4 regions of the Novosphingobium anseongense genome follow, and region 3 is predicted to be linked to each of the others. Evidence: riboswitches for the same ligand, from Rfam matches in the RefSeq annotation. Region 3 holds a riboswitch; each other region holds the start of a gene.
The links. Region 3 has a riboswitch for cobalamin ahead of WG901_RS09535 (TonB-dependent receptor). Riboswitches for the same ligand answer to the same signal wherever they lie in the genome.

Region 1 (5,833 bases), on a different contig from region 3:
GCGGCGCGGTGGGACTGCGCTTCCGCATCGGCAATGTCAGTTGCGACGTCATCGGCGTGCTCTCGACGCGCGGCCAAGCAGGCTTCGGCGGCGATCAGGACGATGTCGTGATCATGCCGATCAAGGCGGTCCAGCGCCGCTTCACCGGCAGCACCGACGTCCGGCTGATGCTCGTCGGCGTCGACCAGGCCTATTCGACGAGCCAGGTCCAGGCCTCGATCAGCGACCTGCTGCGCGAACGCCGGCGGATCACCGACGGGCGCGAGGACAATTTCAACATCTTCGACACCAAGCAGATTTCGGACACGCTGACGGGCACGACGACCCTGCTGACGGGCATCGTCACCGCCGTGGCGGCGATCAGCCTTGTCGTCGGCGGCATCGGCATCATGAACATCATGCTCGTCTCGGTGACCGAGCGCACGCGCGAGATCGGCATCCGCCTGGCGATCGGCGCCGTGGCCAACGAGGTGCTGCTCCAGTTCCTCGTCGAATCGATCGTGCTCTCGTGCCTCGGCGGAGTGATCGGGCTGCTGCTGGCGCAAGTCGTGATCGCCGTGGCGACGCCCTTGATGCAGGTGCCCTGGACCTTCGATGTGCAGATCAACGTCGTCGCCTTCATCATCTCGGGGCTGATCGGCGTGGTCTTCGGCTATTTCCCCGCGCGCCGCGCCGCCTCGCTCAATCCGATCGACGCCCTTCGCCACGAATAGGCACTTCGGCCCCGCGATATGCTGAACACTTGTTCGGCATGCTGGATTGCCAAGCTCTCCCGCAGCATTTAGCCCTCGCGGCGGGAGAACGAATCTATGTGGCATGTCCTGACGTCTGACCAGGAGCTCTTGCGCGACACGACCGCGCGCTTTCTGGGCGATCACGTACCTTTGAGCCGGCAGCGCAAGGATCTGCGCCACGATCCGGCGGGCTTCGATCCGGCCTACTGGCGCTCGGGCGCCGAACTCGGCTGGACCATGCTGCTGGTGAGCGAGGACGACGGCGGCGGCAGCGTCAGCGGCCGCGGTGCGGTCGATCTCGCGCTGATCGCCTACGAATTCGGCCGCAACGCCGCACCGGGGCCGCTCGTGGACTGCAACGTCGTCGCATCGGCCTTGAGCGGCCAGGCGGGCGATCTTCAGCGCGGCGTGCTCGGCGACGTGCTGACCGGCGGCGTTATCGCCACGAGCGTTCTCGGCCACGCGCCCTGGCAGAACCCCGGAGAGGCCGCGATCACGATCCGCAAGGACGGCGAAGACCTGGTGATCGACGGCACCCTGCGTCCGGTCGAGTCGGCCAAGCAGGCGGGATACTTCCTCGTCACCGGTCGCAGCGACAGCGGCATGACCCAGGTGCTCGTCCCCGCCGATGCGCCGGGCGTCACGGTCACCGCACTCAAGGGCATCGACGTGACGCGCCGCTTCGGCGCGGTCTCCTTCGACGGCGTTCGCGCGCCTGCGTCTGCGCTGATCGGCGAATACGGCCAGGCCGGCGCGCAGGTCTCGCGCCAGGTCGAGAACGCCGCGGTCATGCTCACGGCCGAGGCCGTCGGCGCGATGGACATGGCCTTCGCGATGACGCTCGACTGGGCCTTCGACCGCTACACCTTCGGCCGCGCGCTGGCCTCGTACCAGGCGCTCAAGCACCGCTTCGCCGACATGAAGTCCTGGCTCGAAGGCAGCCATGCGATCGCCGACGCCGCGGCCGAGGCCGTTGCCGACCGGACCGCATCGGCGACCGAGAAGGCCAGCGCCGCCAAGTCCTACATCGGCGAGCAGGGCCCCGAACTGGCGCAGGACTGCGTCCAGCTTCACGGCGGCATCGGCGTGACCTACGAGCACGACCTGCACTTCTTCCTGCGGCGCGTTTCGCTGAACCGCCTGCTCTACGGCACCCCGGCCGACCACCGCCGGCTGCTCGCCAAAATCCAGATCGAGAAGGAGGCCGCGGCATGAGCGAGGGCAACAATGCCATTGGCGAAAGCGTCGAAGACTTCCGCCTGCGCGCGCGCGCCTGGATCAAGGCCAATCTCGGCCCGATCCAGCCTTTCGACCTGACCCAGGACTGTGCCGACGACGAAGAGGAACTCGTCGCCGTGGCGCGTGACCGCGCCTTGCAGCGCAAGCTCTACGACGCCGGCTTCGCGGGGCTCTGTTTTCCCAAGGAATACGGCGGCCAGGGTCTAACCCCCGAGCACAACCGTGCCTTCAACGAGGAACTCGCGGGCCACGAATACCCCTCGCGCTTCACCGTGCCGACCTTCACGCCTTGCGCGACCGTCATCATGGAGTTCGGCACGCCCGAGCAGAAGGCCGCGCATATCCCCGCGATCCTCAAGGGCGACGAGTTCTGGGCGCAGATGCTGTCCGAGCCCGGCGGCGGTTCCGACGTTGCCGGCGCGACGACCTCGGCCGTGCGTGATGGCGACGACTGGATCCTCAACGGCGCCAAGGTCTGGACCTCGCGCGCCTGGTGGCACGACTGGGGAATCGTCCTTGCACGCACCAACTGGAACGTGCCCAAGCACCAGGGGCTCACCGTGTTCCTCATGCGGCTGCAGCAGCCGGGGGTCGAGATCCGCCGGATCGAGCGCCTCAACGGCGAGAGCGAGGCCTGCGAGGAGTTCATGACCGACGTCCGCATCCCCGACAGCGATCGCGTCGGCGAGATCGACGGCGGCTGGACCGTCGGCCAGCGCTGGATGTTCCACGAGCGCATGGGTCACAACTCGCCCTATGTGACGCAGCCCGTGGGCCTGTCGCACGGCCGCAGCGAGGTGACGCCCGTGGGAATCGCGCGCCAGGCGGGGCGTCTCGAAGATCCCGCCGCGCAGGAGCTGATCGGCGAATCGCGCGCGCTCGGCCTCGTCGCGAACGAGCTGCAGCGCCGGCTCGCCTCGGGCGCGGCAGCGGGCAAGGGCAACACCGACATGTCCTCGGTCGCGCGGCTGTTCCGCGGCATGGCCAATGTCCGCCAGCGCACGATCGCCTTCGATCTCGCCGGCGCCGGTGCGGCCGGCTGGACCGAGGAAGAGAGCGACGGCGTCGGCGTGCAGGGCATGGAGTTCCTGATGCGTCAGGTCTCGTGCATCGGCGGCGGCACCACCGAGATCTCGCGCAACGTCATCGCCGAGCGCGTGCTCGGCATGCCGCGCGAGGCCTCGGGCGACAAGGGCGTCGCCTTCCGCGAGGTCCCGCGCGGGCCCAAGCGGGGCTAGGGTCCTAGTCCCTCCCCCCGGCGGGGGAGGAATGCTTGCGCTGCCACCGCCGCCGCTCTAGAGCGCCCGCAGATCGCGCCGGTGCCCCGCGAGGGGCTTAATCGGGAACGGGGTGCGGGCGTTCGCCGCTCAAAACCCAGGCTGTCCCTGCAACTGTAAGCGGATAGCGCGCTGCACTGGCTTCCCGGTTTCCGGGAAGCGGCCACTGGACCGAGCACGGTCCGGGAAGGCTCGTGCATCGCGTGACGACCCGCGAGCCAGGAGACCTGCCGGCGCACCGGTCGCTCTTGCCGCGGTCCAGGGACTGGCCATGGCACGGTATTTCTCCGTCTGAGCGGCGCACCAGGGCCGGTGCGCGCGGACGGGCCGCGTGTGCGGTCCGCGACGAGGAGAATGCGCATGAGCAAGGTGCCGACCACAGTCATCACGGGTTTCCTCGGCGCGGGGAAGACCACTCTGATCCGCCACCTGCTGCAGAACGCCAAGGGCAAGCGGCTGGCGCTGATCATCAACGAGTTCGGCGACGTCGGCGTCGACGGCGAGCTGGTCAAGGGCTGCAACGACGAAGCCTGCCCCGAGGACGACATCGTCGAACTGGCCAACGGCTGCATCTGCTGCACCGTGGCCGACGATTTCCTGCCGACCATGCAGAAGCTGCTCGACCGCGAGAACCCGCCCGAGCACATCATCATCGAGACCTCCGGCCTCGCGCTGCCCAAGCCGCTGGTCAAGGCCTTCCAGTGGCCCGACATCCGCACCCGCGCGACGGTCGACGGCGTGGTTGCGCTGATCGATGCCGATGCCGTGGCCGCGGGCCGCTTCGCGCATGACGAGGCGGCGCTGGCCGCAGCCCGCGCGGCCGATCCCAATCTCGATCACGACAGCCCGCTCGAGGAGCTGTTCGAGGAACAGCTCGCCTGCGCCGACATGGTCGTGCTCAACAAGACCGACCTCGTCGATGCCGCGACCTTGGCCGCGGTGCGCCAGCAGGTCGAGGCCGAGACGCGCCCCGGCGTCGGTATCGTCAACGCGAACCACGGCGCGGTCGACATCGCCGCGCTGCTCGGCATCACCGCCGCCGCCGAGGACGATCTCGACAGCCGCAAGTCGCACATGGACGGCGCCGAGGAGCACGACCACGACGACTTCGACAGCTTCGTGCTGAACGGCGGCGAAGTGGCCGATGTCGACGCGCTGGTGAGCAAGCTGGGCGAGGTCATCGCCGCGCACGACGTGCTGCGGATCAAGGGCATGGTCGCGGTCGCGGGCAAGCCGAGCCGGCTGGTGATACAGGCGGTTGGCCCGCGCGTGCAGCACTTCTTCGACCGCGCCTGGAAGCCGGGCGAGGCGCGCAAGACGGGGCTCGTCGTGATCGGCCAGAAGGGGCTCGACCAGGCGGCGATCGAGGCGGGGTTGCGCGGCGTGGTGGGCTGAGGGCTATGATGGAGCAGTCCCGATCCTCCCCTGGAAGGGGAGGGGGACCGCGCGCGCAGCGCGTGGTGGAGGGGTGTCGCCCCCTCGATAGCGGGACACCCCTCCGTCACGCGCTACGCGCGCGCCACCTCCCCTTTCAGGGGAGGATCTTGCCGTAATGCACCTGCTCTCCGCCACCCCCGGCACCGTCTCGAACGGCGACGAGGCGATCGATCTCGATCAGGCGCCGGGCGACATCGTCGTGTTGACCGTGGCCGACAGCGAACTCGCCTGCTTCGCCGGTGCCGCCGCGCTGTTGCCGGATGGCGCGCCGTCGGTTCGGCTGGCGAACCTGCTCCAGCTCAAGCATCCCTATTCGGTCGATCTCTATGTCGAGAAGGTCGTCGCCAAGGCGAAATTCGTCTGCGTGATCCTGCTCGGCGGCAAGTCCTACTGGCCCTACGGCATCGACGAGATCGCGCTCGTCGCGCGCGAGAAGGGCATTGCCTTCGCCGCGATCGCCGACGGGCGCGAGGCCGATCCCGCGCTTGACCGCGCCTCGACGGTGCCGGCCGAGGTCCGCGAGAAGCTGCGCGAATACCTGCGCCAGGGCGGGGTGCCCAATGCCCTGTCGTTCCTGCGCCAGGCCGCGCGGCTGATCGGGCACGATGTCGGCTTGCCCGACGATCCCGTGCCGATCGCCGATGCCGGGCTCTATCTCGCCGGCGTCGAGCGGCCGGGCCTTGCCGACCTCGGGGCGCGCTGGGTCGAGGGGCGACCGGTGGCGCTGTTCGTGTTCTACCGCGCGCTGATGATCGCCGGTACGCTCGGCGCGGCCGATGCGGTGATCGCGGCATTGGAAGCGCGCGGCTTCAACGTCGCCGCGGTCCACGTCCGCGCCTTGCGCGAGCCTTTCGCGATCGACCTGCTCGGCGGGCTGATCGAGGCGGTCTCGCCTCAGGTCGTGGTCAACGCCACGAGCTTCGCCGCCTCGCCCTCGGGCGAACCGCGGTTGCCCGGCGTGCTCGAACGCGCCGACTGCCCGATCCTCCAGACCGCCTTCGCGGGGATCGAGGAGAGCGAATGGCAGGCGGCCGCGCGCGGCCTCGGCCCGCGCGATCTGGCGATGAACGTGGCGCTGCCCGAGGTCGACGGCCGGCTGTTCACCCGCGCCATCGCCTTCAAGGCGGCCGAACGCTTCGACGAACG
Region 2 (5,833 bases), on a different contig from region 3:
GACAGCAGGCGCTCTACGCCCTCGGCGAAGGGCACTGGCCATTCTTCCAGCGCGCAGCTAAGCGCGGGCAGCAGTGCGAGATGCCGGGCCGATCCCATGACCAGCTCGGCCTCCGACAGCGCCGCCAGGCTCGCTATGGACAGGCCATCCGCACCGTCCTCGCCAATGCCGACGATCGTCAACCAGGGCGGAGCATCCGTGTCAGCCACGCCGAATATCCTTCTTCTGGGCGGCACCAGCGAAGCGAGCGCATTGGCGCATCTGCTCGCCACGCGCGGGGACGCGGCGGTGTTCAGCTATGCCGGGCGTACGACCAACCCGCGCGGCCAGCCGCTGCCGCTTCGTGTCGGCGGTTTCGGCGGCGTCACGGGTCTGATCGACTATCTGCGCCGCCACGGCATCACGCACCTGATCGATGCCACACACCCTTTCGCCGCGACGATGAGCGCCCATGCGCTCGAGGCCGCACGCGCGACGGACGTGGCCCATGTCGCGCTGACCCGCCCGGCCTGGCGTCCCGAGGCGGGCGACCGCTGGCGCCATGTCCCCGACTTGGCCGCCGCGGTCGATGCGCTCGATGGACCGGGCCGCAAGGTCATGCTCGCGCTCGGCCGCATGCATGTGGATCGCTTCGCCGCCCGGCCGCAGCATCACTATCTGCTGCGCTTCGTCGACGCGCCCGAGGTCCCCCCGGCCCTGCCCACGCACAGGCTGATCGTCGATCGCGGCCCCTTCACGATCGAAGGCGACCAGTTGCTGATGCAAGAGCACGGCATCGAGCTCGTGGTCTGCAAGAATGCCGGCGGCCCCGGCGCCGTCGCGAAGCTGGCGGCTGCGCGCGCGTTGGGCTTGCCGGTGCTGATGATCGATCGCCCGGCGCTGCCCGATCGGATCGAGCTTCACCGGCCGGAGCAGGTGCTGGACTGGCTCGATCATGGCACTTCGTCCGGGATCGAACGCGGCGTGTAGAGGATCGGCCCGCGCGCCCGCTCGATGACGCGCGTGCGGCTGGAGCCCAGGATCACCATGGTCCGCATGTCGGCCATTTCTGGCCGCGCCTCACCGAGGCTGACGATCCGCAGATACTCCTCCGGCGTGGTCACCGCGCGCGCGAAGAGAATCGGCCGCGCATCGCCGCAAGTCTCGCGCAACACGGCCAGTGCGCGCGCAAAGCCCTCGGGCCGCGCCTTGGAACGCGGGTTGTAGAAGGCCATGGCGAAGTCCGCCTCGGCCGCCAGCCGCAGCCGCCGTTCGATCACGGCCCAGGGCTTGAGATTGTCCGACAGGTTGATCGCGCAGAAATCGTGCCCCAACGGCGCTCCGGCCCGCGCCGCCGCGGCCAGCATCGCAGTGATGCCGGGCAGCACGCGGATGTCGAGATCGCGCCACGACGCGGGTCCGGCTTCGAGCGCCTCGAACAGCGCCGAAGCCATGGCGAAGACCCCCGGATCGCCCGACGAGACCACGACCACGCGCTGCCCCGCCGCCGCCATTTCGAGCGCTTGCGCGGCCCGATCGATCTCCACGCGGTTGTCCGAAGGATGCAGCACCAGCCCTTCGCGCGGCGCCACGCGGGCAACGTAAGGGATATAACCGACCACGTCGGTCGCCTCGGCCAGCGCGGTGCCGACCTCGGGGGTCACCAGCCCTTCGCCGCCCGGCCCGAGGCCCGCGACCGCGACCCAGCCGCTCACGGTCTACGCCCCTGTCCGTGGATCAGCAGGATCGAGAAATAGGGCGTGACCGTATCGACCTCGGCCAACCGCGTGACCCGCTGGCCCGGCATGGCGGCGTGCTCGACCAGCCAGGCGGCCTCGGCGCGGCCGGCGGCCTCGACCGCGCGGCGCAGCTTGGGCAAATGGCGCCCGATCTTCATGACCACCAGCGCATCGGTGTCGCGGATGCGCCGCACCAGTTCCGCTTCCGGCAGCGTCGCCATGGCGACGGTCAGCACGTCGTCGCCCCAGGTGATCGGTACCTGGGTCGCGTTCCAGGCGCCCGCCATGCCGGTAATGCCGGGCACCACCTCGACCGGCACGCTCCCCGCCAACCGGCTGTGCAGGTGCATGAACGAGCCGTAGAAGAAGGGATCGCCTTCGCAGAGCACGACGACGTCGGCGCCGGTCTCGGCCACCGCCAGCAACCGCTGCGTGCATTCGGCATAGAAGGCGGAAAGGCATTCGTTGTAGCGCGGATCGGTCAACGCGATCTCGGTGGTCACCGGATATTCCATCGCCAGCTCGACCACATCGGCGTGGAGCATACCCTCGACGATCCGCCGCGCCTGGCCCGGCCGCCCGGCCTTGCGGAAATAGGCGATATGCCGCCCGCCGCGCACCAGCCGGTCGGCGCGCACGCTGAGCAGGTCCTGCGCACCGGGGCCGAGGCCTACGCCGTAGATCGTGCCCGTCTTGCTCATTCGGCGCCGCTCGCCAGCGCGTTGATCACCGCGACGGTCATCGCACTGCCCCCCAGCCGCCCCTCGACCACGCAGCACGGTACCGGCTGCGCCTGCCACAACGCGGCCTTCGATTCCGCGGCGCCGACGAAACCGACCGGACAGCCGATGATCGCGGCGGGGCGCGGACAATCGCGATCTTCGAGCATGTTCAGCAGGTGGAACAGCGCCGTCGGGGCATTGCCGATCGCGACCAGCGCACCGGATAGATGCGGCCGCCAGAGTTCGAGCGCGGCGGCCGAGCGGGTGTTGCCCAGCACACGCGCCAGGTCGGGCACCGCGGCGTCATGGAGCGTACAAATCACGGCATTGTCGGCGGGCAGACGCGCGCGCGTGACGCCTTCGGATACCATACGTGCGTCGCAGAGGATCGGCGCGCCCTGCGCCAGGGCGTCGCGCGCCACCGTTGCGAAACCGGGCGAAAAACGGATCGACGACGCAAGCTCCACCATGCCCGCCGCGTGAATCATCCGCACGGCGACCGGCTCCTCATCGGCCGAGAAGAGCGCGAGATCGGCCTCGGCACGGATCGTGGCGAAGGACTGGCGATAGATCGCCGCGCCGTCCTTCTCGTAGTCATGGGGCATCAACAGGCTCCGAAATGGGCAAGGAGATCGGCGGCGGTCAGGCCCGCGCGCAAAGGTTCGGCATCGGCGCGGGCGTCCAGCGCAAGGTCGTATCGGCCCGCGCGCCCGGTCAGCATCACGTCGGCCGGGGCCGACCGCGCACAGCCCTTGGCGCAACCGGAGACGTGGAGGCGTCCCGCGACATGGGGGGCGAGGTGGCGCGCCAACGCTCGGGTCTCCACGCCCGCTTGCGGGCAGGCCGGTTGGCCAGAACAGGCATCGACACGCAACAGCGGCGCGGCGGGGTCGGTCGACAGGTCCGGAGCCTCGATCGCGACGTGAGCGCCTTCGACCAGAAGGATGCGCCACGGCGAGACGCGGAAACCGCTCTGCCCATCGGCGAGGCGCAGCAGCGCCTCGACTTCGACGCGACCGAAAGCGAGACCATAGGCCATGCCGCGCGGCCAAGGTCCCGGCAGCAAGTGCGGTCCCGGCGATGCGAGCCGGGCGGCGCCGGCAGCCCACGGCGGAAGTGGCGCATCGTGCCGGGCCATACGTCCTGCACGGCCGCCGCCGCTGGCGACGAACCAATGGGCGAGCCCGATCAAGGCATCGACTTCGCCGCCGCGATCGACGGGCATTCCCACCTGCCGACCATCGGCACGAAGCATGATCCCACCGTCGGCCGCACGTTCGAGCCGGAAATCTCCAGGTTCGTCGGCAAGAACGGGCGCGACGCCGGCATCGATCACGAAGCCGACCTTCCCCGGCAGTTCGGGAAGCTCGCCGATGCGTTCGAGCAATTCGCAGGCCAGGCGATGGCTGTCGTCGGCCTCGCGCCATTCGGGCGCGATCAGCACATTGCGGGCGCGCTCGTGCTCGGCTTGGGCATCGACGAGCCCCGCGTCGAGCAGGCGATCGAGCAGCTTGGGCCAGCTTGCCTCGGTCACCCCGCGAATCTGGAAGTTGGCTCGGCGCGTCAGGTCGATCAGGCCGTTGCCGTGTTCACGGGCTGCGGCGCACAGTTCTGTGATCGCGTCGGACGTCAGGCAGCCGAGGCGCGGCTTCACGCGGACCAGCAGCCCGTCACCCGCCATCATCGGACGCCAGGCGTCGGGGCACCAGCCCCTCACCGCAACGTTCCTGCTGGCTTCGGCCTCGCGGCTCACACCCGATCTCCGCCGCGCCGAACGACGAATGGCGGGGCTTGCCGGAAGACCGGTCGACGCGCGGCGGCGGGCAGGCGCGGCAGGCACCCGTCGCAACGCGACCGTGCAGCCCCAGCCGCACAGTTTCGTCGCCCAGACGGGAATGGACCGTGCCGCGACCAATCCCTGGGTCAGGGCAAGAGCGACCAGAGCGCCGGCAGGTCTCCTGGCTTGCGGGTCGTCGCTCGATGCACACCTTCCCAGACGGATCATATCCGTCCAGTGGCTGCCCTTTCGGACTCGTGCATCTCGCTATCCGCTCACAGTTGCAGGGACAGCCGCGGATTTGGGGGCGAGCCCCGCACCGCATTCCCGATTAAGTTCCTCGCGGAACACCGGCACATTCATGGCATGCCCAAGATTGCTCCGGGGCATCGGCCAGCCCCTAGTGGAAATCAGCCACCAAGCCAAGGTGCGTCACGGTATCGACAGGTCGCGGTAGCGCGCCTTTCCGATTCCGATCGCAACGCGTGAATGGGACAGGTCGCCCTCGCCCCATAAAAGACAACGATGTCATTTGGCTGTAGTGAATAGCTCCTAGCAGCCCCTTCATCCAATGAGGGGGACTGTTACGATGCATGTCGCAGCCAACAAGATTCAGATTATCTCGCTTCTCGCCTCGGCCTCCGCTCTGGCCTGGGCACTGCCGGCCTCAGCGGCTTCGCGCGACGATGAAGCAGCGGCCGAAGCGGCAGCCGATGCCGCTCCCGCGGTGGGCGAAAGCGACATCATCGTCACCGGGGCCGCGCGCGCGCAGCGCCGTTTCGACGTGCCTTACGCGGTGAATTCGTTGTCGCAGGCCGAGGTCGAGCGCATCGCGCCCAAGAGCTTCGCCGACCTGCTAGGCACGGTTCCCGGCATCCAGGTCGAAGCGACCGGCGGCGAAGTGCAGAACATCACGCGCATCCGCGGCATCCCGACCGACCGCGGCTACATGATCTTCCAGCAGGACGGCCTGCCGCTGTACCATGAGATCGACGGCGTGTTCTTCAACTCGGGCGAAGGCATGAACCGCTACGACCTGATGACCGAGCGGGTCGAGATCGTCCGCGGTGGTCCGGCGCCGATTTACGCCTCGAGCGCGGCGGCGATAGCCAACAACATCACCGTTACCGGCACCGACGAGGCGCGCGGGCGCGCTCAGGTGACGATCGGCGATACCGGCCTCTACCGCCTCGATGCGGTGCAGTCGGGCCCGCTCGGCGAGCGTACCTACTACGCGATCGGCGGTTTCCTGCGCCAGCACGACGGCTATCGCAAGAGCGGCTTCCCCAGCGACAAGGGCGGCCAGATCCGCGCCAACCTGAAGCACGATTTCGACAACGGCTTCGTCAAGGTGGCCGTGACCTACGTCAACGACCACAACCTTTTCTATCTGCCGATCCCGATCGCCGATCCGCGCAACCCTGCGGTCTCTCTCGACCGGTACATCGACTATCATCGCGGCACGATGAACTCGCCGGCGCTGCGCAACGTCAACATCAAGTACCGCGATGGCTCGGGCACCGTGCAGGGGCTGAACCGCGATCTCGCCGATGGTCGCCACATGCGCTTCTTCAACGCCAACCTGCACTACCAGGGCGAATTCGGCGACTATGCCG
Region 3 (5,833 bases):
CGACGCCCCATTGAACCGTGTGCGGATCGGCGCCGGTGACGAGCCGCCGCAGCGAGGCGCGCGCGAGCCGCTCGGTCTCGACCTTGCGGCGCGCAGCGGCCAGCGGCACGAGCGCGGCGGGGCGCAGGATCTCGGCGTCGTAGCCGTCGGCGACGATCACGCCGCAGCGCTCGGGCAGGAACGAGGGCGTGTCGAGCGGTCCACGATCGAGTTCGGGCGGCAGGCCCCAGTAGTAGCGATCGCAATAGTCGAGATAGTCGGGCCACTTGCCGTCGCCGAGCAGGTCGGCGCGGCTGACCTTGATCTCGACGATGATGATCCGGCCCTTGGCGTCTATGCCCATAAGGTCGGCGCGGCGACCGCAGCGCAGCGGCATCTCGGCGAGGCACCAGGTGTCGTTGCGCGCGAAAAGGCGGCAGATCCCCCGCGCGACGGCCATGGCACGGCGTTCCTCGCTACCTACCGGGTTGGCCTCAGCAGCAATGCGGTCGAGCGAAAGGGCGAGCGGGGAATCGGATTCGGCCATGCCCGTTCATAGGAACATATGGCGAACTTGGGAAGGGCCGGGATTTGCCCGGCGAGTCAGTCGTACGGAAGCGAGAGCGTCAGCAGCGCGTCGCGGGCCGCGACGAATTCGAGCCACAGCGCATGCGCGGGTGCGACCGCATCGCCGCGCGCAGCCTGGACCGCGATGAGGGCCGAGAGCCCGGGCTCCATGATGGCGGCAAGATCCTCGATGCCCTGAACCGCGAGTTCGCGGCGCCAGTGCGGCGCCTGGCCGATGGCCGCGGCAAAACCGGTCAGCGCTGCGGTCGGCGCTTCCGGCGCCAGTCCGGCGAGGGCCGCCACGATCGCCGCCGCGTCGTGCAGCGCTATCCATTTCCGGACGGCAACGTCAGGAAGGTCGCCAGGCAGCGGCAGCGCAAGCGAACCGAGCGGCGTGGCCGAATCGAAGTTGATCGGAGTCGCGTCCATGGCTGTTCGACCTAGCCATTCTTGCTTGCCAAATCGCTAAAAGCCCCTGCCTTGCTCTTGCGCGCGCTGCCAAAGCACGGTCAATTGGCCGCGAAAATACGAATTGGAGAGAGTGATGGCGATCGACGGCGGGCGGCCGGGCTTCGGTGAGCTGCGGCAGAACTGGCGGATCCTGCCGCCCTGCATGATCGGCATCATGCTCTGCTCGACCCACGGCTATTCGCTGGGGGTGATGATCCCGGTGCTCGAACGCGAGATGGGCTGGTCGCGCGCACAGACCTCGATGGGGCTGATGATCATCTCGACGATCGCGCTGGTCGCGGCGCCGCTGGTCGGCCTCGCGATCGACAAGGTCGGTCCGCGCCGCATCGCGCTCGCAGGCATTCTCGTCTTCGCCTTCGGCCTGGCCTCGCTGTCGCAGGCGACCAGCATCGAATCTTGGTGGCTGCTGTGGATCCTGCTCGGCGCGGGCAACATGCTGATCCTGCCGACGGTCTGGACCAAGGCGATCAACGGCTATTTCGACCGGAACCGCGGAATCGCGCTCGCCATCGCGCTGTGCGGCACGGGCGTGGCCGCCGCTTTCGTGCCGACACTGACCAATTGGCTGGTCGAACACTATGGTTGGCGCCAGGCCTATGTCGGCCTCGGCGTGATCGGCGCGGCGCTCACCTTCCCCGTGACCTGGCTGCTGTTCCGCATGCCCGCCGAGGGCGGCAAGGCCGGCGCCGCAGCCGAAACCCCGCGCCAGGTTCAGGGCGTCTCGGCGCGCGAAGGCTTCACCCAGCCGCGGTTCCTCAAGCTCGCCGGCGCGACCTTGCTGTTCTCGGTGACGATCTGCGCGCTGACCACCAACCTCGTCCCCGTGCTGATCGCCCGCGATCTGACCCCCGCCGGCGCCGCGGGCATCGCCGGATTGCTCGGCCTGGGCTCGATCACCGGGCGGATCGTCGGCGGCTTTCTGCTCGACCGGTTCGACGCCGCCAAGGTCGCCGCCGCGAGCGTCGCCATGCCGGTGGTCACCGTGCTGCTGCTGCTCGCCTTCCCCGGCCCCGGCGTCGCCGCGATCGCCTGCCTGATCCTCGGCCTCGCGGTCGGCACCGAGGTCGACTGCTGCGCCTATCTCGCGGCACGGCATTTCGGGCTCCGTGCCTTCGGCGCGCTGTTCGGTACGATGAACGGGCTGATGCTGTTCGGCAACGGCATCGCCCCGGTGCTGGCCAACCACATCTACGACGTGACCAAGAGCTACGACATCGTACTCTGGGCTCAGATTCCCGCCTGTCTGGGCACGATGCTGCTGTTCCTGATGCTGGGCCCCTACCCCGATCTCGATGCCGAGGACGCGCCCCACGACGCCCCACTCGCCGATCCCGCGACAGCCTGATCGGAATAGACGACATTGCGCTTGGCAATGTGCGCCGCCCTCTGCTAGTCGCACGCGGCCCGCACCCGTAGCTCAGCTGGATAGAGCGCTGCCCTCCGAAGGCAGAGGCCACAGGTTCGAATCCTGTCGGGTGCACCATATATCCGCAGATTCGGCTTTCCGCAGCGACATCGTCAGTGCGCTCGTCGGGCGCTTGTGATTTGCCCATCTCCATTGTATCAGCCGCGCCGTTCGCGATCCCAAAGATTGCGGACGCATGATCGCGCCGGTGCCTCGCAAGAGGCTTAAAACGGGAACGCGGTGAGGAAGGCCGGAGCGATCCTGCGTTTCCGAATCCGAGGCTGTCCCTGCAACTGTAAGCGGCGAGCGCGATGCACATGTGCGGACGGGTAGGATCCCGAGCCGCCAACCACTGGGCCGGACGCTAAATCATGCGAGGCCTGGGAAGGTCGTGCATCAAGCTATGACCCGCGAGCCAGGAGACCTGCCGGCGTCTGGTCGCTCTTGCCTTGGTCCAGGGGATGGCCGCGGCACGGTGTACTCCGTCTGAGCGACGAACGAGCGGCTGGGGCTGCATCGGTTTCGTGTGCCGGTTGCCCCCGGGCGTCCGGCCGGTGCACGCTGCCGACCGTTCATGAACGGCAAGCCCCTGCCCAGTGTCGTGAGACGCCGACGGGGGAGTATCATGAAGACTTTTGCACCGGCTGCTTTCGCGGCCTTCTCTCTCTGCGCGCCTGCGCTGGCCCATGCCGGCGAAGCCGATGCCACTGCCGCCGAAGGCGAAACGATCGTCGTCGTCGGCACGGTCGACCAGCTTCGCCTCAACGTTAAGACCGAAGGCGCCAGCCGCCTCAATCTCACGCCGCTCGAAACGCCGGCCAGCGTCGAGACGCTCGACGGCAATGCGATCCGCCTGCGCGGCGACCTGACCATCCAGGATGCCGCGGCCCGCGCGACGGGCATCGTCAACACCTCGGGCGTGTTCGGCTTCGGCCTCTCGTCGCGCGGCTTCACCGGCCAGAACTCGGTGATGACGCTCTACGACGGCATGCGCATGTACAACAACACGCTGACCTTCCCGGCCGATCCATGGATGGCCCAAAGCGTCGAGATCCTGCGCGGGCCGGCCTCGGTGCTCTATGGCGAAGGCGCGATCGGCGGCGCGGTCAACGTCGTGCGGCGGCAGCCTGGCGACACGCTCGAAGTGGCCGGCCGCGCCGGTGCCGCCTCGTTCGACACGTTCAACGTGGCGGCCGGTGCCGGCGGGCCGATCAACGATAGCGTCGGCTTCCGCGTCGACGCCAGCTATCGCCGTTCCGACGGCTGGATGGCGCGCGGCGAGAACAGCGCACTCGCGCTGTCGGGCGCGATCCGGTTCAAGCCCGCGAGCGATCTCAGCATCACGCTGTCGCACGACTTCAGCACGCAGAAGCCGCGCACCTGGTTCGGTGTGCCGCTGGTCAACGGCGCGCTCGACACGTCGATCCGCAAAAACAACTACAACGTAACCGATGCCGTGCTGCGCTTCCGCGACAACTGGAGCCAGGGCAAGATCGAGTGGACACCGTCCGAAGCGCTGACGATCCGCAGCACCTTCTATCACCTCTGGGCCAACAAATACTGGCAGAACGCCGAGAACGTGACCTGGGTCGCGGCGACGGCGACGAGCCCGGCGCAGATCCGCCAGTCGAGCTTCCTCGAACTCTACCATATCCAGAAGCAGACCGGGAACCGGACCACCGCCAATCTCAAGCAGAGCTTCGGCACGGTCGAGAACCAGGTCGTCGTGGGCTTCGACGTCAACCACATCAGCTACAAGAACGTCAGCAATTCGGGCAACAACGCCACGCGACTGATCAGCGTGGTGAACCCGGTGCCCGGCCTGTTCATCGATCAGCCGACCGCGACCACCAGGCCGCGCTATACCAACGTGATCCGCCAGTTTTCGGTCTTCGCCGAGGACCGGCTGAAGCTCAGCGACGAATTCTCGCTCGTCGGCGGGCTGCGCTACGACCGGCCGGAGATTACCAAGACCGACTATGTCACGGCGACGAACAACTTCACGGGCACTCCCGATGCGGTGACCTGGCGCGTCGGTGCGGTCTATCAGCCGATCCCGACGCTCTCGCTCTATGGTCAATATGCCACGGCCGCCGATCCGGTCGGCGCGCTGGTTTCGACCAGCCTCGCACAGAGCAGCTTCGACCTTTCGACGGGCCGCCAGTACGAGCTGGGCATCAAGCACGTGTTCTGGGGCGGGCGCGGCCAGTGGACTCTGGCCGCCTACGACATCGTCAAGAAGAAGCTGCTGACCTCCGACCCGCTGATCCCGACGATCCAGGTCCAGGTCGGGCAGCAATCATCGAAGGGCATCGAGGCGTCGTTCTCGCTCGAACCGATCGAGGGCGTCAGCATCTCGCTCAACGGCGCCGTGCTGCGCGCGCGCTATGACGACTTTTCCGAATCCGTCGGCGGCGTGCTGTTCCAGCGCGCGGGCAATCGTCCGACCAATGTCGCGGCGAAGACCGCCAATGCCTTCGTCAGCTGGGAAGTCCTCGAAGGCTGGGTGATCGACGGCGGCGTGTCCTATGTCGACAAGCGTTATCAGGATGCCGCGAATACACGCGTGATCCCGGCCTATACGCTGACCGATATCGGCCTTCGCTGGCAGTTCGTCGAAGCGGCGAGCGCCAGCCTGCGCGTGCGCAACCTGTTCGACGAGACCTATGTGCGCTCGACCTATGGCGCCTCGCAATGGGTGCTCGGCGATCCGCGCACGGTGGAGGCGACGATCCATGTCGCCTTCTGACGGCATCGCGATCACCGATGGGAGCGCGCCGCGGGCGCGTTCCCATACCCCTTCAACCAGAGCGCTATGGCGCGCCACCAAGCGCTTCCTCTATTTCTTCCACCGCTGGACGGGCATCGTCCTGTGCGTGTTCTTCGCAGTGTGGTTCGTTTCGGGCGTCGTCATGATGTATGTCCCGTTCCCGTCGTTCCGCGCGCCCGAGCGGATCGCGGGGGCCGTACCGATCGACTGGGCGCGGGTCAGGGTCACGCCCGATGCCGTACTCACGACCTTGCGCGAGAGTGCGTTCCCGAAAGAGATGCGGCTGGGCATGTCGGGCGACGTTCCCGTCTATCGTGTCGCCACCGCGGACGGGCGCCGCGCGATCTCGGCCGAGACCGGGCAGGAAATCCGTGCGGTCGACGCGCCGCAGGCCGGCGCGATCGCTGCGGCTTTCGTCCAGGCACCGGTCGCCTCGATCGTCGCGGTTCGTCAGGACCAGTGGGTCGTCACGCGCGCCTACAAGAAGATCGCGCCGTTCTGGCGCATTCGCCTGGCCGATCCTGCGGCAACCGACGTCTACGTCATGCAGCAGACCGGCGAGATCGTGCAGAACACCACGGCGCACGAGCGCTTCTGGAACTGGCTCGGCGCGGTCCCGCACTGGATCTACTTCGAGGCGC
Region 4 (5,833 bases), 840 kb from region 3:
CACCGCTACCACGGCTCGCCCGCAGCGCGTCGCAGGCATCTTCGGCCGAAGCAGCCTCCACGATGATGCAATGCTCGTCCTCAAAAGCCGCGACGAGCTCCATCCGGACAAGCCATTCGTCTTCGACTATCAGAACCGTCCGGTTCGCGAGTCCCGTCACCTGTGCCCCCGGCCCTTCCGCCCTGAATTCCGTATCTGATATCTTGTATTCAATAGGAAACCATTTGAGCGCTTGATCGTTCCCGATCCGGCGCGCAAACCAAAATGCGCATGGGGGTCGCGGATGAACGATTTGTCGCACGGCGGCGCAGACGTGGGTAACGATGCGGGCGTGGTCGATGCCAGACTCGAATCCTCGCTGGAGGCTGCGCTGCGCCTCGCCGCGATCGTCGAAAGTTCTGACGATGCGATCATCTCGAAGCTGCTCGACGGAACCATAACGAGTTGGAACGGCGCAGCCGAACGTCTGTTCGGCTACCGGCCCGAGGAGATTATCGGCCATTCGGTGTTGACGCTGATCCCCGACGATCGGCGCAGCGAGGAAACCGACATCATCGAGCGCCTGCGCCGCGGTGAAAGGGTCGAGCATTTCGAGACGAAGCGCCTGCACAAGTCGGGCCGGCAGATCGACATCTCGTTGACGATCTCGCCGATCCGGCGGTCCGACGGCTCGATCGTCGGCGCCTCGAAGATCGCGCGCGACATCACGCAGAAGAAACAGGCCGACGCGCTGCTCGAGCGGCAGACCGAGCGGCTCGAAGCGCTGAACCGGGTGTCGCGGATCATCTCGCAGGATCTCGATCTCGAGCGCATCGTTCAGGCCGTGACCGACGAGGCAACCGCGCTGAGCGGCGCGCAGTTCGGCGCCTTCTTCTACAACGTGCTCGACGCCGATGGCGAAAGCTACGTGCTCTACGCGCTGTCGGGCGCCCCGCGCGATGCTTTCGATCGGTTCGGCATGCCGCGCAACACCGCGATCTTCGCGCCGACCTTTCTCGGCGAAGGCATCGTTCGCTCGGCCGACATCCGCCAGGATCCGCGCTACGGCCTGAACACGCCGCACAAGGGTATGCCTACCGGTCATCTGCCCGTGGTCTCCTATCTCGCGGTGCCAGTGGTTTCGTCGTCGGGTGCGGTGATCGGCGGCCTGTTCTTCGGACATGCCGAGCCCGATCGCTTCGCGCCCGAAACCGAATCGCTGATCGCTGCGATCGCCTCGCAGTCCGCCGTCGCGATCGACAACGCCCGGCTGCACAGTGCAGCCCAGGCCGAGATCGCCAACCGCAAAGCGGCGGAGGACGCGCGCGAACTGCTGCTGCACGAGGTCAAGCACCGCGTGAAGAACACGCTCGCGACGATCCAGGCGCTGGCCTCGCAGACGCTCAAGACCACGCCGCCGTCCGAGAAAGATGCGTTCATCAGCCGGCTGCATGCGCTGTCGGGCGCGCACGACCTGCTGACGCTCAGCGACTGGCAGGAGATCGATATCGCCGCGTTGGTGCAGCGCTCGCTCGCCGCTTTCTCGATCAAGGGCACGCCACGCGTCTCGGTCGAGGGACCCGAGGTGCGGCTTTCGGCCAACAAGGCATTGTTGCTGACGATGGTGCTGCACGAGCTTGGCACCAATGCGGTCAAGTACGGCGCGCTGTCGGCCGAGCACGGCCGGGTCTCGATCGCCTGGCGTCTGGCCGAGACCGAGCGGCCAACCTTGCGTCTCGAATGGCGCGAGAGTGGCGGTCCGCCGGTCACGACGCCGACCCACCGCGGCTTCGGCTCGCGCATGATCGCCGCCGCCCTCCATGGCAGCGACGGCCATGTCGCTTTCGACTACCGATCCGAGGGGCTGCTGCTCACACTCGATCTGGTGGTCTGAAGCCCTCCCCGGAGGGGGAGGGCTCATCATCGGATCAGAACTTCACGCGGACCCCGCCATAGGCGCTCGCGCCCGGCGTGGCATAGCTGAACACCTCTTCGTAGTCCTCGTCGAACAGGTTCTCGACGCGGCCGAACAATGTGATGGCGCCTGTCAGCCGATACTCGGCGTTGAGGTTGACGAGGACGTAGTCCTTGAGCGTCACGTTGACCGGCACGAAGCTCGGGTCGGTGAAGGCGACGTCCTGCTGGCGGCCGTTGTAACGCACGGTCAGCGTGCCCGAGAGGCGCTCGTCGGCGGTGGTCCAGGTCGAGTTGAAGCTGGCGATGTGCTTGGCGCGGCGCACTTCAACCGCGCCGTTCTCGTCGGCGTCGAGCCAGGTATAGGCCGCGTCGATCCGCCACTGCGGCACGGGCCGGGCTGACAGGGCGACTTCGACGCCGCGCTGGCGCGACTTGGTCGTGCGGTTGGCCGGGGTGGCGATGAAGGTCGGCGCGGGGAAGGTCGTGAAGATCTCGCCCTTGAGCCGGTTGTCGAACCAGGTCGCGCCGATCGTCGCGATCTCGCCGAAGCGCTGCTCGAGCCCGGCTTCCCAGCCTTCGGACTTCTCGGGGCGCAGGTTCGGGTTGCCGATGTACTGGCCGTCGACGAAGCCGTAGAGTTCGAAATAGCCGGGGTTCTTGACGCCCGTGCCATAGGCGGCGTGAACGCGCGTATCGGTTGGCAGGGTGTAGGATCCCTGGACGCGCCAGGTGGTGGAATCGGCGAAGCGGTTGTTCCAGTCCTGGCGGACCGAAGCGCCGAAGGTGGCCTTCTCGTCGATGCTCAGTTCGTACTGGCCGACCAGGCCCAGATTGGTCGTGTTGCGCCGGCCGGTGAAGGCGAAGCCGCCGGGCGTGGTGTTCTGGAACTCCTCGCGCTCGAGATCGAGCGCGCCGGTCAGCTTGTGGACGACGACCTCGTCCCCGAACCGCAGACTGGATTCGAACGAGCCCTTGTAGCGGCGGCCATTGCTGCCGGTGTCGCGCAGCGCACCGGTATAGCCCTTGCGTGTGACGTCGGCGTACTGGCCGGTAAGGGCATTGACCCAGCGGCCGTCGAGCCCGGTCAGCTCGGCGCGCAGCAGGCCGTAGAGGCTCTCCTTGGTGGCGCGCACCCCGGGGCTGTCGACGATGAAGCCGAACAACGGGCTCGCCGGGTTCTGCTCGGTGTTGGCGACGTCGTAGTCGTTCCACGAGTAGCGGGCGACCCCGGTCAGCTTGAAGCTCTCGCTCGGCGTCCAAGCCAGCTTGGCGTTGACGCCGGCGGTCTCCGAGCCGACGTCGCGCGTGCCGTTGCGGGCCACGGGGGTGCCGTCGGTGCGGTAGTAGCCGCCCGAGACGACGTAATCGAGCTGGTCGGTCGCACCGGCGAAGCGCGCGGCGCCGTCGAAGGTGTTGAACGAGCCGCCCTCGGCGCGCGCGGTGAAGCCCGGGGCCTCGGCGCCGCTCAGGGTCAGATAGTGGACCACGCCGCCGATCGCGTCGGAGCCGTAGAGCGAGCTTTGCTGGCCGCGCAGCACTTCGATGCGCACGGCCTGGTCGGCGATCAGGCCGTTGAAGTCGAATTCGCCGTTGAACGGATCGCTGGCCTCGATGCCGTCGATCAGCACGAGCGCGTGATTGGCTTCGCTGCCGCGCAGGCGGATCTGGGTGAGGCCGCCGATCGCGCGGCTGACGGCGACGCCGGGCACGTCGCGCAGCACGTCGGAAACCACGCGCGTCTGGCGCGCTTCGATCGCCGCAGCGTCGAGCACCGTCACCGAGGCGCCGAGCCGGTCGGCGGCAATACCCGCGTTCGAGCGCGAGGCGGTGACGACGATCGTCTCGCCCGCGGCGTTGGTGGCGGGCTGGCTCGGGTTCGAGCTCGCGAAAGCGGGCGTGGCTACGGCCAGCGCCAGCAGCGAGGTATAGGCGGTCTTCATGGTCTTGTCCCTCCGCGCCGGGCAACGAGGGCGGGGGCTGCCGGGGCGTTGATGCCCTCGACCGACGCGCCGGACGGGGCTGGCGCAATCGACCCACCTCCGGCGCACCACAGCGGCCCCGCCGCTTGGTCGTCGCTCAGACGGAGAACCGTGCCGTGGCCGATCCCTGGGCCAAGGCAAGAGCGACCATGCGCCGGCCGGTCTCCTGGCTCGCGGGTCACGGCACGATGCACGACCTTCCCAGGCACGCGATCGGCGCCCAGTGGCGGCTCCAGAGGAGCCTCGTGCATCGCGCTATCCGCTCACAGTTGCAGGGACAGCCTCGGCTTGGGCAGATGTCTCTGCCTTACCGTGTTCCCGAATTAAGCCCCTCGCGGGGCACCGGCGCGATCTTCGCCGCGGTTTCCCGCGGTCGGTGCGCGGCTTAGGCCGCCTAGCCGAGCGTGCCAACCGCGCGCCCGTTGCGCCGCGGCATTATCGGCACAGGTGCGGGAAATGGGTTACACTTCCGCGCCGCGCAGCTTCAGGTCGAGCAGCGCCAAGGTCGAGGCCCAGGACAGCCGGTCCGCCAACGCATCGTAGGCGCGGCCGTTCTTCGGGTCGTCGGCCGCAGGATCGGTAAAGGCGTGGTAGGCATGGGCATATTCGGCGATCTGCCAGTCGGCTTCGGCGTCGATAAGTTCGGCGCGCAGTGCGGCGACGTCGGCCGCCGGTACGTGCGGATCGCGCCCGCCGGTGTGGACCGCGACATGGGCCGTGACCACGCCCTTGGCTGCCGGTGCGGCCGTGGTGAGGATGCCATGGTAGCTGACCACCGCACGAACATCGCCGCCGCCGCGTGCGAATTCGAGCACGCACATGCCGCCGAAGCAATAGCCGAGCGCGGCGATCCGATCCGGGGCCACCTCGGGTCGTGCCTTGAGCACATCGTGCCAGGCGCCCATGCGTGCGCGCAGGCGTTCGGAATTGCCCCAGAGCGGCGCGACGAGGCCGCCGACGACGCTCTCGTCCTCGCTGTAGGCGCCGTCGCCGTACATATCGACCGCGAGCGCGACATAGCCTTCGGCGGCGAGGTCCTGGATAACCTGGCGCATGTGCGTGCCGAGGCCGAAGGCGTTGTGCACGACCAGCACGGCGGGATGCGGGCCCGGGCCTGAGGGCGTTGCCAGCTCGCCGCGCAGGGCCAGAGTTTCATGCTCGCAGATCACGATCTCAACTTCGTTCACGTCGCCATTTCCCCTTCGCGGTAAGATTTCGTTTACCATGTAAGCCTAGCTAAAAGCCCATGGAAACCGCCAAAGCACTCCCGCTTCCCCAGCCCGGAATCATCACCCCCGCGAACGCGGTGAAGTCGCCGGTCGCGGCCGATGAGACGCCGCCGTGGCTGATGGAGGAGCCGACGCCGGTCCCGCGTCTGCGCAAGCCGACGGCAGTCGCAACGCCGGTCCGCAAGGCGGAGACGCTGCACTGGGGCGTGGTCGCGCTGACCTTGTTCACCGCGGCCAGTGTGCTGTTCGGTTCGCACGGCGCCTCGCAGCCAAAGGAACTGCTGCCGGTTATGATCAAGATCCCGGTGCGCTGAGCCTCAGGGATCGACGAAATTCGCCGGCCGCTTCTCGGTCTGGCTCATCATCGCCTCGATCTGGTTGCGCGTGCCGAGCAGCCGCTGCTGCTCGAAGCTTTCGGCGGCCAGAATGTCGTCGAGCGAAAGCTCCGTACTGCGATTGAACAACGATTTCGCGGCGCGCACCGCATTCGGGCTGCGCTGTGCGATATCCTGCGCCAGCGCCATGGCGCGCGCCACCGGATTGGCATCGACCACCGTGGCGAAACCGAAAGCCAGCGCCTCCTCGCCCGAGAACTCCCGGTTGGTGTAGGTCAGCTTGCGCAGCACGTCGTCGCGCACGCAGCCGCGCCACAGCGCGAAGCCGCCCATGTCGGGCACGATCCCCCACTTCATTTCGAGCACCGCCAGCCGCGCTTCGGGCGCCACGACG

Region 1: another riboswitch for cobalamin. It lies ahead of cobW (cobalamin biosynthesis protein CobW); the one in region 3 lies ahead of WG901_RS09535 (TonB-dependent receptor).
Region 2: another riboswitch for cobalamin. It lies ahead of WG901_RS07020 (cobalamin biosynthesis protein CobG); the one in region 3 lies ahead of WG901_RS09535 (TonB-dependent receptor).
Region 4: another riboswitch for cobalamin. It lies ahead of WG901_RS13635 (TonB-dependent receptor); the one in region 3 lies ahead of WG901_RS09535 (TonB-dependent receptor).

What each region holds. Positions count from the first base shown of each region.
Region 1 covers NZ_JBBHJZ010000003.1:228,657-234,489, forward strand. The annotation lists gene WG901_RS15090 (ABC transporter permease) at 1-713, shown strand, start outside; gene WG901_RS15095 (acyl-CoA dehydrogenase family protein) at 810-1,949, shown strand; gene WG901_RS15100 (acyl-CoA dehydrogenase family protein) at 1,946-3,211, shown strand; cobalamin riboswitch at 3,279-3,499, shown strand; gene cobW (cobalamin biosynthesis protein CobW) at 3,611-4,645, shown strand; gene cobN (cobaltochelatase subunit CobN) at 4,803-5,833, shown strand, end outside.
Region 2 covers NZ_JBBHJZ010000001.1:1,474,122-1,479,954, forward strand. The annotation lists gene cbiE (precorrin-6y C5,15-methyltransferase (decarboxylating) subunit CbiE) at 1-209, opposite strand, end outside; gene WG901_RS07000 (cobalt-precorrin-6A reductase) at 166-969, shown strand; gene cobJ (precorrin-3B C(17)-methyltransferase) at 933-1,694, opposite strand; gene cobI (precorrin-2 C(20)-methyltransferase) at 1,691-2,419, opposite strand; gene WG901_RS07015 (precorrin-8X methylmutase) at 2,416-3,045, opposite strand; gene WG901_RS07020 (cobalamin biosynthesis protein CobG) at 3,045-4,124, opposite strand; cobalamin riboswitch at 4,372-4,587, opposite strand; gene WG901_RS07025 (TonB-dependent receptor) at 4,807-5,833, shown strand, end outside.
Region 3 covers NZ_JBBHJZ010000002.1:172,504-178,336, forward strand. The annotation lists gene WG901_RS09515 (MmcB family DNA repair protein) at 1-526, opposite strand, end outside; gene WG901_RS09520 (hypothetical protein) at 583-975, opposite strand; gene WG901_RS09525 (MFS transporter) at 1,091-2,362, shown strand; tRNA gene WG901_RS09530 (tRNA-Arg) at 2,424-2,500, shown strand; cobalamin riboswitch at 2,612-2,868, shown strand; gene WG901_RS09535 (TonB-dependent receptor) at 3,048-5,171, shown strand; gene WG901_RS09540 (PepSY domain-containing protein) at 5,158-5,833, shown strand, end outside.
Region 4 covers NZ_JBBHJZ010000002.1:1,010,342-1,016,174, forward strand. The annotation lists gene WG901_RS13625 (response regulator) at 1-301, opposite strand, end outside; gene WG901_RS13630 (PAS domain-containing sensor histidine kinase) at 284-1,873, shown strand; gene WG901_RS13635 (TonB-dependent receptor) at 1,908-3,836, opposite strand; cobalamin riboswitch at 4,015-4,237, opposite strand; gene WG901_RS13640 (dienelactone hydrolase family protein) at 4,337-5,062, opposite strand; gene WG901_RS13645 (hypothetical protein) at 5,122-5,418, shown strand; gene WG901_RS13650 (crotonase/enoyl-CoA hydratase family protein) at 5,422-5,833, opposite strand, start outside.